DNA from 4 places in the Porphyromonas levii genome. Region 1 is predicted to be linked to each of the others. Evidence: riboswitches for the same ligand, from Rfam matches in the RefSeq annotation. Region 1 holds a riboswitch; each other region holds the start of a gene.
What was found. A riboswitch is a leader RNA that binds a small molecule or an ion and turns the genes downstream of it on or off. The one in region 1 is predicted to bind cobalamin.
Positions count from the first base shown of each region.

Region 2: linked by a shared signal. The riboswitch ahead of IX315_RS04275 (DUF5074 domain-containing protein) and the one ahead of IX315_RS04805 (TonB-dependent receptor) in region 1 are both predicted to bind cobalamin.
Region 3: linked by a shared signal. The riboswitch ahead of IX315_RS08250 (TonB-dependent receptor plug domain-containing protein) and the one ahead of IX315_RS04805 (TonB-dependent receptor) in region 1 are both predicted to bind cobalamin.
Region 4: linked by a shared signal. The riboswitch ahead of IX315_RS00460 (sirohydrochlorin cobaltochelatase) and the one ahead of IX315_RS04805 (TonB-dependent receptor) in region 1 are both predicted to bind cobalamin.

Region 1 is NZ_JADRGN010000015.1:41,556-44,754, forward strand. Features, by position in the region: gene IX315_RS04805 (TonB-dependent receptor) at 1-1,469, opposite strand, end outside; cobalamin riboswitch at 1,514-1,724, opposite strand; gene IX315_RS04810 (LTA synthase family protein) at 1,762-3,199, opposite strand, start outside.
Region 2 is NZ_JADRGN010000013.1:15,207-18,405, forward strand. Features, by position in the region: gene IX315_RS04270 (Na/Pi cotransporter family protein) at 1-1,248, shown strand, start outside; cobalamin riboswitch at 1,400-1,585, shown strand; gene IX315_RS04275 (DUF5074 domain-containing protein) at 1,732-2,853, shown strand; gene IX315_RS04280 (TonB-dependent receptor) at 2,863-3,199, shown strand, end outside.
Region 3 is NZ_JADRGN010000043.1:6,344-9,542, forward strand. Features, by position in the region: gene IX315_RS08240 (dihydroorotate dehydrogenase) at 1-116, opposite strand, end outside; gene IX315_RS08245 (dihydroorotate dehydrogenase electron transfer subunit) at 122-901, opposite strand; cobalamin riboswitch at 1,125-1,329, shown strand; gene IX315_RS08250 (TonB-dependent receptor plug domain-containing protein) at 1,441-3,199, shown strand, end outside.
Region 4 is NZ_JADRGN010000001.1:109,493-112,691, reverse strand. Features, by position in the region: gene IX315_RS00465 (hypothetical protein) at 227-649, opposite strand; cobalamin riboswitch at 1,455-1,665, shown strand; gene IX315_RS00460 (sirohydrochlorin cobaltochelatase) at 1,719-2,666, shown strand; gene IX315_RS00455 (TonB-dependent receptor) at 2,659-3,199, shown strand, end outside.

The sequences.
Region 1 (3,199 bases):
TTGATACGATCATCCCACAGATATTGCCCATACGAAACACCCAAGATATGCCTTGCCAAATAATCTTCCGAAGGGATAAAGGTGGCATCGAGGCGATCCGTTCGCTTATTCTTATTCGCTGTAAGCGTATAGTTGAAAGAGACCGTCCCTGTTCGTGACCATTGATAGGCGATATTAGCACGTAGTACATCAGTAGGGCGTTCAGTAGCCCGAATCATCTTCCCTCGCCGCATCAGCTCACTATAATTCGTCTCTACATAACTACCATCCCAAGCATAACGCCTATAAGCGGTATCGGTGTATAAGATATGGTCATTGGTATGAGATGCGAATAGATTTAGGGAGAGCCCATCTACAAATAGGTCTCTCTTGCTATACCTCCCTGAAAACCTCAGAGCACTACGATCTCTGTGTGCCTGCCCTATCACTAGGTTTTGGCTAAATCCTGTCTGTAGCTCACTAGCACTACTAGTATATGAGATACCTACAAAAGCTTCGTCTGCCCATGTACGACCCGTAAAACCTAGTTCAAGTTGGGAGAAAAGAGATCTATAGCCATCGTGAAAGCGACGATAATCCCCCAACTGATACTCATAAGCAGCTTCATTCCACACCTCTACGCCACGCATTAAGTAGTCATTCTTGGAGGACTTTACACTCATAATGCCCCTAAGGGTGAGACCACTCCTATTGAGCTGATACTGACCGTTCACATCGGCTCCGTATGTGTGGAATGAGCCTGCTTCTGCAGAGACATCAAGATAATTTGCATGACTACTCTTTGTCACGATATTCACCGCCCCACCCAAGGCATCTAACCCAAGTTCAGGAGGCACCACCCCTTTATATATTTCCATGCGTTCCACAAGGTTGATAGGGATATTCGCTAGCGTCACACCACTCCCAAGCGAAGACAGCGGAACGCCATTCACGAAATACCTAATGGCATTGCCACTAAGCCCTGTGATAGCGAGGTCAAAGTCCGAACCTACACCACCCTCTTCTCGTATCACTACGCCTGAGGATTGGTTGACCAACTTATTGAGATTGCTCACCGATGCCACAAGAGGATGGACATCTATACTCGTGGCAGAGAACGAACTATTCTGCATTACCTCCTTATAGGTAGGAGCACTGACAACGACCTCTCGGAGTAGTTTGTAGTCCTCTTCCAGGACAAAGTCTTGCCTAATCGGCTTATCCCCCACCCTTACTACTAGCTGCTTTTCTCCAAACCCCAATAAGTAGGCGGATAACTTATATTGCCCCTTGGTTAGCTCAATAGCATACTCACCCGCAGCATCAGCAACGCCACGAATAGTACCATCTACTTTTATAAAGGTTCCCTGTAAAGCCTTCCCATCCTTGTCACTCACCCGACCACGCACAGTGACCTGAGCTGTGGCGAGACACGAAGACAGCACCAAAGTCCAAACGACCCAAATAGGTCTCAACAAGCTATTCTTCATAAAATCGAAGAGGATGCAACATTACGCACTCTTGCCCCCGAGAGTACAAATAAATAGCAATGGCAGGTTTCCTGACTTGCTCCTATTTGGAGACGCCTTCCCATCTGTTACCAGACAGTGACACCATTATGTAGATTACCCCAAACGCGATACGAAGCTCACAGTAGCGGGCACTGCTCTAGACTTCCACTAGATTCCCTTTTATGCTCTTGAGATAGGCTATCTCCGAGCATCACCACAACTTACTCCACAAAGGTAACACTATTTATTGTATATACGAAAAGAGAATTGACTACCTCTCCTTTCCCTTTGGCAAAACATCTTTCACAGAAAATGAGGTAGAGAATATCCTATGGTTATAATCTTGGACAATAGCACGAAGTAGATTAGAATAGTGCTCTACCGTCTTTTCTGAAGGCTCAATCGTTACATCCGTCTGCAGGTGCTTCACTGGGCTTGTCGCTGTTATATTACTCGCTGTGGTCATTGCAATAGTTGCATCTTTAGTAAAGAGCAAGTATTGCCCCCCAAAGTAGTTGAGCGCAAAGTGTTCTACCGACCTATCAAATACATTATTACCATAGCTCAGGACTGGCTCAGTGTTCCCAGTTAGATAGAGGAGCGTAGGCAGGATATCGGCGTGCTGCACCACGTACTCATTGATTTCACTCTTCAGCTTACCTTGAGGATCATAGAAAGCAATTGGAACAGCTGCGTGCCCTGCCAAATTGTCATAGGCAGGGAGATCAGTCTGGTTGGTATGATCCGCTGTAAGTACAAAGAGCGTATTTTGAAACCACGGAGCATCCTTAATTTTGTCGAAGAATTGGCATAAGGCATAGTCGGCATACTCCGCTGTCTTATGTATTGGCAGAGAACCGCCCTTAAATTGATCATTAAATTGCTTCGGCACTTTGAAAGGATAGTGATTAGAGAGAGAGAAGAAAAAGGCGCCAAAAGGTTCCTTCAGATTATCCATATCACTAGCCATTGCTAATTCGAAGGGCAAGTCATGAATACCCCACTCACTGTACATATCCCCTTTGCTATTGGGATGCTGAGCCAGATAGTCGTCTCCTGTATACTGTTGGTCTACCCCAAGCTTTTGGAGAAATGGGAAAAATCCCATAGCGCCTTCACTATCTCCATGGTAAAACTTAAGGGTATAACCCTCACGCTTTAGAGCCAATGGAAGTCCTGTATCGAAGCTATTGAAGTGCTGATAATTGGACATTTCCCAATCTTTATCGTTGAATGTACCACCGAAAGAGGGAAGTGAAACAAATATAGAGGGGAAAGACTCTACCGACCGTTTGCCAGAGGCAAAACCATAACGAGCATATAGGGTATGAGGAAGCAAGCTGTCAAGAAAAGGAGTCCTACTTGTATGCCCCTCTACCCCTTGATTGAGAAAGCCAATGTACTCGCTCGCCATACTCTCCATGATGATGACCATCACATTCCGCCCTCGCATAGAGCCAAAGAGGGAATCATTCTCAGACAGAGGTGTAGCTTGGTAGTATGGGGTGAAGATATGAGGTAACTCCTCATCGGTATAAAAATCATATTCATGCCGTGCTTCTGTACCTTTTAGTAGCGCAATTGGTGTATTCAATAGGATAGGATATTGATCCTGACTACTCATCCGACTGACTACCTTATCGAGTGCAACGGGTGTACCCTCAAAGTCCCAGCGCCCACGCATGCTGAAGAAGATAAAGACGATCAGA
Region 2 (3,199 bases), on a different contig from region 1:
ACCTTCATAGTGCAGAGCTCAAGCGCCACAGTCGCTATCACCCTCGTGATGTGTAGCCAAGGATGGATCCCCTTCGAGATGGGCGCAGCGATGATCTTAGGAGAGAATATCGGTACTACTATTACCGCCAACCTCGCTGCCCTTAGTGCCAATTACAATGCTAAGCGTGCCGCACTCTCACACACCCTATTCAATGTCTTCGGTGTGGTATGGGTACTCTTCCTTTTCTTCCCAGCTATCAACCTCGTTTCAGGTATTGTAGAGAGAATAGATGGCTATGACCCTCGCAACCTATTCCCTATGATTGCCGACCTCAATGCTCGGTTCCAGCCTGGCGACGTAGCCATGATAACGGGCAAAGACCCTATTTTCGATCCCGAGCTGAGTCGTTTGCAAGCCACCATACGTAGCTCTGCAGGCGCCATCAGTATAGGGTTGTCGCTCTTCCACACGATGTTCAACATCTCCAATACTCTAGTGATGATCTGGTTTGTGCCAGTCATCGTGAAGATATGCAATAAGGTTATCCACCCTTCCAAGAAGGCTGCCGAGAAAAAGGAGTATTCCCACCTACAGTACCTTTCTACACGTATGCTCTCCACAAGTGAGCTATCCTTGCTTCAGGTGAATAAGGAGATTGTCTCCTTCGCCGATAAGGGACTAGGCATGCTCCGAATGGTTCGCGAGCTGAGCAATATCCAAGAGCGAGATCAGTTTGAACTCGTCTTTACCCGCATCGATAAGTATGAGCGCATCTGCGACCGAGTGGAGATAGAAATCGTGCAGTATCTGACAGAGCTATCCCGAGGAGACCTGAGTGGAGAGTCACGCCACAAGGTTCAGAAGTACCTCCGTATAGCTAGCGAGATAGAGAGCATCGGGGACTCCTGCTTCGAGATAGCCCGCATCCTCCGACGTAAGCTCGATGATGGCATCAAGGAGAACCCAATCATTGCCGCACACCTAGGCGTACTTCATGAAATGCTCGAGAATATCCTCAATCACATGAAAGGCGTACTAGAGGACAATGAAGATAATGCTCAGGACATGCTACTTATATCTCAAGACCTAGAGAAAGCACTCAACATCAAGTATAAGTTCCTAGTTACTGAGAACCTAAAGGATCTGCAGGTCAATGCTTATCCATACCAAGACTCAGTCTACTACCTCGATATCATCGACGAATACGAGCGAATAGGCGACTACGCTGTCAATGTAGTAGAAGCATTTATCGGCGAAGAGAAGTAATCGCCAATGGTAATCGCCTCTTTTCAGGCACCAATTCCCCTCCTATAGAGTCCTTTCTAAAGCTCTGTAGGAGGGAAATTTGCATTGCGCAAATACACATTCATTCAATAATCTTAAAGTAAATTGGGAAGTTCCAGAAAATATATTACCTTTGCCAATACAAGAGATGGGGTAAGGGAATTTGGTGCACAAGTCCAAAGCAGTACCCGCTACCGTGATGCTTCCCCTATAGATTAGGGTATCGTGCTATTATAAGCCACTGAGCCGAAAAGGTGCTTGGGAAGGCAATAGTAGAGAAGAGCTAAGCCGGGAGACCTCCCCTTCAATTTGGTGCAATGCGCTTGCACAGAGAGCCGATGACGCCTTCCGGGTGTGGAGGTGCCGTCATTCCAAGGCAGTCGTAGCTGTCTTTCTTTCTCTTTGTAGGTGTTGCGCCCCAAGCGAGTGATAAAGTTTAGTACAACGACAAAAGAAAAGAAAGGCATGAACAAGTATTTCGACAATCTAGCACTCCGCATCGGAGCTTTGTCTCTGATGCTCTTCGCGCTTGCTACCAGCTGCACTCCTAGCAATGACCGACCAACACCAGAGCCGATAAATCTTGAGCCTCCGACTGTGTATGTCATTAATTCAGGCGGTAAGGGCAAAGCTAATGCATCTATAGATGCGTATGCGCCAGACAGGAAGAGGCTTATAAGAGAAGTTTTCAACAAGACGAATGGTATTAAGCTCGGCGATACAGCACAAAGCGGATCCTTCTTTGGCAACGACTTGTACATAGTGGTTGGCAACTCTAATGTCATCTATAGGCTAAACCCTAAGACGATGAAGCGTACCGGTCAGCTCGAGATTGAGAGCCCGCGGTACATCTACTTCGTAAGTTCCGACAAAGCGTACGTGTCTCACTTGGGTTCGGGCGATATCACAATCTTCAATCCCCGGACGATGGAGACAACCGGAAAAATCACTACTTATCAGTCTGCTATTCACGGTGCTGGGAAGTTCGACCTCAGTACGGAGGAGTGGCTAAAAGTAGACGACAAGCACGTACTCGTGAGCTGCTGGAGCAACAATAGCAAGGTACTACTTATCGATACGACTCAGGACAAAGTGGTCAAGGAGATTGAGGTAGGTCTACAACCCAAGAGCATGGACATGGATAAGAATGGTAAGGTATGGGTACTCTGTGAAGGTCAGTCTTGGGTGGGTAAGAACCCTACCATCTGGACGATTGACTCCAAGGTCAACTATGCCGCACATCAGGTTGGTGGGGGGATTACGAAGTTTAAGGATCTTATGTATCCTGCGACTTCGCACCTCAGGATGAATTTCGCTAAGGATGCTTTCTACTTCTTCAATGCACCACACATCTTCAAGATGAGCATTACAGACAAAGAGATTCCGGCTACACCTTTCATCAATATGCCATCTAATTGTAATACCTATTCTCTGGCTGTAGCACCAAATGGCGACCTTTACATCGGAGACAGTAAGGACAACAAACAAGAGGGCACAGTATATAGGTACTCCGCAGATGGTCAGAAGCTCGATAGCTTCTCAGTGGGGGTACTGCCCATCGACTTCGTATTTTACGTCAAGAAATAATTAATCCCAATGAGGCTCTTGCTAGCCATATTTAGTATCGCGTTCCTCGCACTTCCCACAAGTGCAGAGGAGCGTGATACTTTATTGATACAACAGCAGTACAACCTCTCGGAGCTAGAGGTAGTCAGCCGAAGACCGCTCAGCCAAATAGGTGTGATGCAGAGCAAGATAGCGCCACTCGTACTCCACGATAATATTGCGCTCTCTCTGGGAGACGTCCTCACCTACGGAAGCGGTATATTCGTAAAAGAACAAGGGCGTGGGGCACTCAGCACCGTCTCCTTTCGTGGTACAGCTGCCAGCCATACCCGCGTAGACTGGAATGGGGTGGCACTCAATTCACCTA
Region 3 (3,199 bases), on a different contig from region 1:
CAAGAGACATCGTAGATCCTATTCATTAGGAGACCATCTCCGAATGTACCTGAAGCTACTGTGATTGGATTCTTCAGTTCCGCCTCTCCTATTCTAACCACTAGATTCTTCTCCATAGCGCTTAGTCCCAAAGTAGTTCGGTAGTATCAAATACAGGACCATCATTACAAACCGTCTTATGTCCCTTTACTGTCGGTTCTACACAGCAGAGGCACACACCTATACCACAAGCCATGTGATTTTCGAGCGATGCCTGAGATGGGATGCCTTCCTCGCGTGCCCAACGAGCTACGGCCTTCATCATCGGTGTAGGACCACACATATATGTATGTGTAAACTTCTGTGCTCTTAATATCGAGTGCTGAGTCACATATCCTTGCTCCCCTAGAGAAGCGTCTTCAGTAGTAATAAACAGCTCCCCTACAGACTCGAAATGAGAAAGATCGGAGAAGTGCCCCGCGCTCCTAGCTCCTAGAAGGAAAGTAGGCTCGATTCCCTTAGCTTTCATAGCACAACCAAGCGCATACATAGGGGCTACCCCTACTCCGCCACCTACAAGCAGCGGACGGGCTCCTGCCTCAGGTATACGGAATGTATTACCCAAGGGCAATAGGATATTGAACCGACTCCCTACTGGAGCATTGCATAATACTTCTGTGCCTTTACCCGCATTTTGAATAAGTAGATCGAGAGTTCTCTCGGTTGCTGCGTAGACCGATATAGGGCGGCGAAGCATCACGCCATCGCAATTCTTAACCTGTATCTCCACGAACTGCCCAGGCAGACAAATTGGTACTACTTGCTCACGGTTGGTAGGCGCAAAGTGACCCAAGAAAAGTCTATCGGAGTAGACTTCCCGTCCCACCAGCTCCATTTCAATATCAAATATATCCTTCTTCATACGATTGCCAATACCCACTTCCCATATTGCCTACAAAATTAACTATAATTTCCCTTTCACCCACATCCTCCGCATAGAGAAGGATGCTTCTCTATACGGAGCCTATCCAGAGTATGCTGTCATGTATTTCTCACAAGTAGCATTACTTCAGGGTTCTACTAATAGTTATTTGCGCCCTTAAGGTTGCACACGATTAGAATTATCTCTACCTTTGCAGCGATAAAATTTGGTGATAAGCTATGGAGTTCCTCCTAGCTCATTGAAAAGGGAATCCAGTGAAAGTCTGGAGCAGTACCCGCTACTGTAAATTCTATAAAGGCATGTAGATATCCGTAAGCCACTGTCCATACTCTGCAAGACAATAGGATGGGAAGGCTCTGTGTGCTGATGGAATAAGCCAGGAGACCTGCCAAAGCGTAATAACTTATTGAAAGCAATGTTTTCACTAACTATTCCGGGTGTGAGGTTAAGTGGTCTAGACTATTATAGATGGGCAAGTTACTAGCACTTGGTATGGTATAGGAACTATTTGTATAACCATGAAGAAATCTTTCGAGCTCTTCCTATTGCTCAACTTCATATTTATTGTAGGGACTTCTTTGTATGCCCAAACCGATATGAACTACACCGCTCCTGAGCACAATGATAGTACAATGCGGTGGGATAAGTACCTCGATGAATTTGTCGTAACAGCGACACGAACGCCCAAGGCTATATCGGCTGCGCCCATACTAACTCGCGTCATTGGGGATGTAGAGATAACATCTAGCAACTTTGAGAATATAACCGAGCTCCTCCAATATAACCTACCAGGGCTTTCCTTCAAAAGGGATGGTCGAGGCATCAATATGCAAGCCCAAGGACTGGAGAATAGCTACATTCTCGTACTCGTGGACGGAGAACGTCTTGCTAAGACCCCAGGAGGGAATATTGACCTTAGCCGTATCTCCCAAAGCAACATAAAACAGATCGAAATCGTCAAAGGTGCTTCATCGGTTCTCTATGGCTCTAATGCCATCGGCATGGTTATCAATATCATCACCAAGAAACCGGCACGTAAGCTTGAGGGCTCAGGGTCTTTCCAGTATGGGAAGTTCAATAACAGCATAGCAGATCTCAGTATAGGAGGCAAGCATGGTGTCTGGTCGGGACGCACCTCAATATACTACTTCGGCACAAAAGGCTACAACCTAAATCCCGAGAATCAGCAGATCTACACTATTAATCCGTATCGCAACTATAGTCTACAGCAAAAACTATGGTGGGAGAGAGGGGCTACACAGTTAACTGGAAGCCTTGACTTATTTCTTCAAGACCAGTTCAATCCACCGCTTAGTATTAAGGAAGATAGGTATCGGAATAGTAACTTCTCTTATAGTATTTTAGGTGAGCACACAGTAGGCATACATAAACTAAGCCTATCTTACTTTGCTGACCACTATACCCGCCATACCATAATAAAAGGTAAGACACAGCCTGCTGATGCTAAGTTTCATCAGCACACAATCAGACTAACGGATATACTTAAGCCCCTCAGCCAACTGGAGTTTATTGGCGGTACTGAGGTGAATATCAATAAGGACTATAGCGATATCCAGTTTGGCAAAGAGACTAAGACACGACAGGTATACGACCTCAACCTATTTGCTCAGGGTGACTGGCAGTTACTCCCTATCCTTAATCTAACTGGTGGAGCAAGGTACACTCACCACTCAGCATTTGGGAATGCCTTCACCCCTAAGGTTAATTTAATGTACGCTCCTACTAAGTATTTCAAGGTGAGAACGGGCTATAGCATGGGCTTCAAGGCACCCAATAATACGGAACTCTACTCCGACTTCATGATGGGAGCAGTATCTCACAACATCGGTAATCCTAACCTCAAGGCAGAGCGTTCACAATACGGCTACCTATCTCTTGAATACCGTATGCCCTCATTCGCCATAAGTGGTGAGGTGTATCAGAATACCCTACGAGACAAGATACAATCCTCATTCGTACGAGTCACAAATGATAACGGAGAAGAGTGGACGGAGCTAAGATACAGGAATATTGGTCAGGTAAGGATTAGGGGCATGGAGGTCAACACCGACATCTATCCTCTCTCTTGGCTAGCTATACGTGCAAATTACACTTTCACAGATGCTATCAATATGGAGAATGGGCTGCAGCTTCAGGGCAATGCCAAGCACTCTGCGAGTGGTGTAGTTTCTATTAGAGGACGACTACTAGGGAAGCAAAGTTCTCTCACTATCTCAGGTCGATGGATATCCCCAAAGATGTATGACCAGGAGCGTA
Region 4 (3,199 bases), on a different contig from region 1:
CAACCCCACGTCCTCGCTAGGGGCAGATTCGCATAACGCGTGATATTAGCGATGCTTTCCAGTGTCACGCTATCCCTCTCTCAACTTATTGTAACAGCTACTATCAGTAAGTATTTTGCTTGCTGATAGTAGCTGTCCTTTTATAGATACATAGACCATCCAATAGAGGAGTTAGTTTTGGTATACTCTCTCCTTGTTACACATCCAATGTGTTTACTCCTCTATGCTAAAGTCTTTTAAATGGGTAGAATTCATATTCTCCAGTCACATCACATCCGGTATAGAGTAGAGTATTATTCTTCTCAAATCGGTATAACTGTTTGTGGACACTTCTGCCAATTTTGCAGCCATCACCCATAAGTAGAATAAAGATTGCACTGTCTTTTGTGTAAAAGTAGTGCTTAATCTTTCTCCCGCTATCGCTAATATCGGAAAATATACATTCCCCATTTGCTTTATATTCAATAATGTAATCCCCATATAACTCTTGAGTCTCTGGGTTAAATGATCGCCATTTACCGATGAGGAGAGGATCTCTCTCTTGGCTTCTAAAGTACTCAGGGGTTTCCTCTTTGCTATATCGATAACATCCACTGAGCGAAAGCGTCAGGATGGAGAAAATAACGAATAAAACTATCTTTGCTTTCATAATCATAGACTATAAATATTTGCACGAAAACATAAACATCAATATCAATGGGATTCAACGTCTCTTCTGCTCATAGAGCAGGAAACACTAAATAGCAATAGTGTACAAGCTGAGAAAACTGTACACATGAAAGCAATTGTCTTTCTGTTCATAGATACAAACTTTATAGATTAAAAATGCTTTACTAAACAATCGATATGTTATTGGTGCAAACATACAAATAAAATCAATACAACAACAATATAGTCAAAATAAAGTGTAATATAACAGAAGGTGTAAAGGTAAAAGATAATCTACATAAGGTATTAGGAGCATCTACAGTGGAGTGCAATATTATTTCTCAGCACAGAATTCGCAGGTGTGATTGCAGTTTAGTGGTAGCAACCTTCATATATTATTATCGCAATATATTATAGTACAGCATATTGCGTTGTTGGTAAATCCGCTCAGGGGAGCGACAGTTGTGGCTCGCCAGAGTAGTGAAATTTATTCCTAGGAATAAATAAATTTATTTGTACAGATAAATATTTTTATTCCTAGAGAAAAATAAATTTATTCCTAGGAATAAATTTTGGTGATTGCGCGAGCTATTTTTGATGAGATACGTCTTCGTTATGAGTCGTATGTGTATCCACTCTTACGATTGTGTGTTCTGTCTGTATTAAGTGATTGACAATTATGGTAGTTAATAGGATTGTTCGATTGGATAATAGTTGGGGTCCACAATCGAATTAGGGTGTTAACACATCGTTCATTCACTAAATCATATTGAGAAAAATTCAGAATCATCAAAAAAAACTATTACATTTGCACTCGTGGAGATGGTGATGCACAGAAGCATTCGCTTTGTTTATATGGTGCATAAGAGGGAATCCAGTGGAACTCTGGAGCAGTGCCCGCTACTGTAAGCTATTATTATGCCTTCGGATAATCTATTCAACCACTGTCTTGAATAAAGATGGGAAGGTCGTCCGAGGTAAGCAAGCCAGGAGACCTGCCATGTCCAATGAGTATTATTGCACTTCGGGGAGCAGAGTGCTGGTATTATTTTGAGATTTTTTTTCAACCCATGAGAAGTTTTCTACTGACGGCAGTTTGTGTCGTTGTGGCTATGCTATGTAATCAAGATCTCTATGCTCAGAACAAAGTCTTTGAGCGTGACCCCCTATTTGAAAACCTCGAACAAGGAGACAAGGGTGCCATACTGATGGTGCACTTTGGTACGACACACGATGATACTAGGGCGCTTACCCTAGATGCCATCAATGCAGCTGTGAAACTACAGCACTCCAACCTTGAGGTCCGTGAGGCTTATACCTCTAGGATTATTATTAAAAGACTTGCCGACCACAAGGGTATTATTAAGCTGAATCCTTCTCAGGCGCTCAATAAACTACATGAGGATGGTTATACCCATGTACTTATCATCTCTACTTCGCTGACTAATGGCGTAGAGATGGTATCGGTAAGGCAAGAGGCAGAACAGGTAGAAGGTCTCTTCAAAAGGCTAAGGGTAGCAACCCCGCTGCTCTATCATGAGTCGGACTACTCCGAGATGCTAAAGGTAATGACAGAGGGTGCGCAACCAGATGTGGCTACGATATGGGTAGGTCATGGTACTTATGATGTCGCTACAGCACAGTATGCGATGCTCGATCACATGCTTCAAATTGGAGGATATACTAATATTATGATAGGATGTGTAGAGGGGTATCCTCATTTCGAACAAGCATTACAGAGGCTTAAGGCTTCAGGGCTCAAAAAAGTACTGCTCAGACCTCTTATGATTGTAGCCGGAGAGCATGCAAAGGAGGATATTGCTGGAGAGTGGCAGGAGCTATTAACGAAGGAGGGTTACGAAGTGGAAGCAACTATTCAGGGCTTAGGAGAATTGCCACAGATACTGAAGGTTATTAATGATAAGATTGACTTCTACTCCAATCATCGACGAGTGTTGATTGGAGAGAAGAAGAAGGTCTATGAGGTTACAGGCGAAAAACTCCATGCCGATGAGTAATAGACTGGCATTATCGTTAGCCCTTAGTCTCATCTACTCTATTGGAGCGTTGGCACAGTCTTTTGTGCTAAGCGGTAGGGTGGTAGATGATAAAAGACACCAACCACTCCCTTATGCTATTGTCTCTATCGAGGGCAGAGGGAAAGTGTGTGCAACGGATGCCAAGGGCGCATTCAGTATGAAGTTAACCCCAGGCAGATATACGCTTGAGATTGCTCTACTTGGCTATAAGACAGAGGTTCAGAAGGTGCAGTTGGATAAGGATACCAATATTACGTTTAGCCTCAAGGAAGATTATAAGCTCCTCGGCGAGGTGCTCGTGGTAGGCCCAGACCACACTCAGCAGATGCAGGAGGGGGTGTATGCAGCTAAGAGTTTGAGTATCCGCCCATATGTGGCGTCCAATAGTAGTCTCAATCAGCTCATGTCGTACACGAGTGGTGTGCGTATCAGGGAAGATGGCGGTATTGGCTCGAGCTTCGATCTCTCGCTAGGTGGGTTAGGGGGTAATGCGATACGGTACTTTATTGATG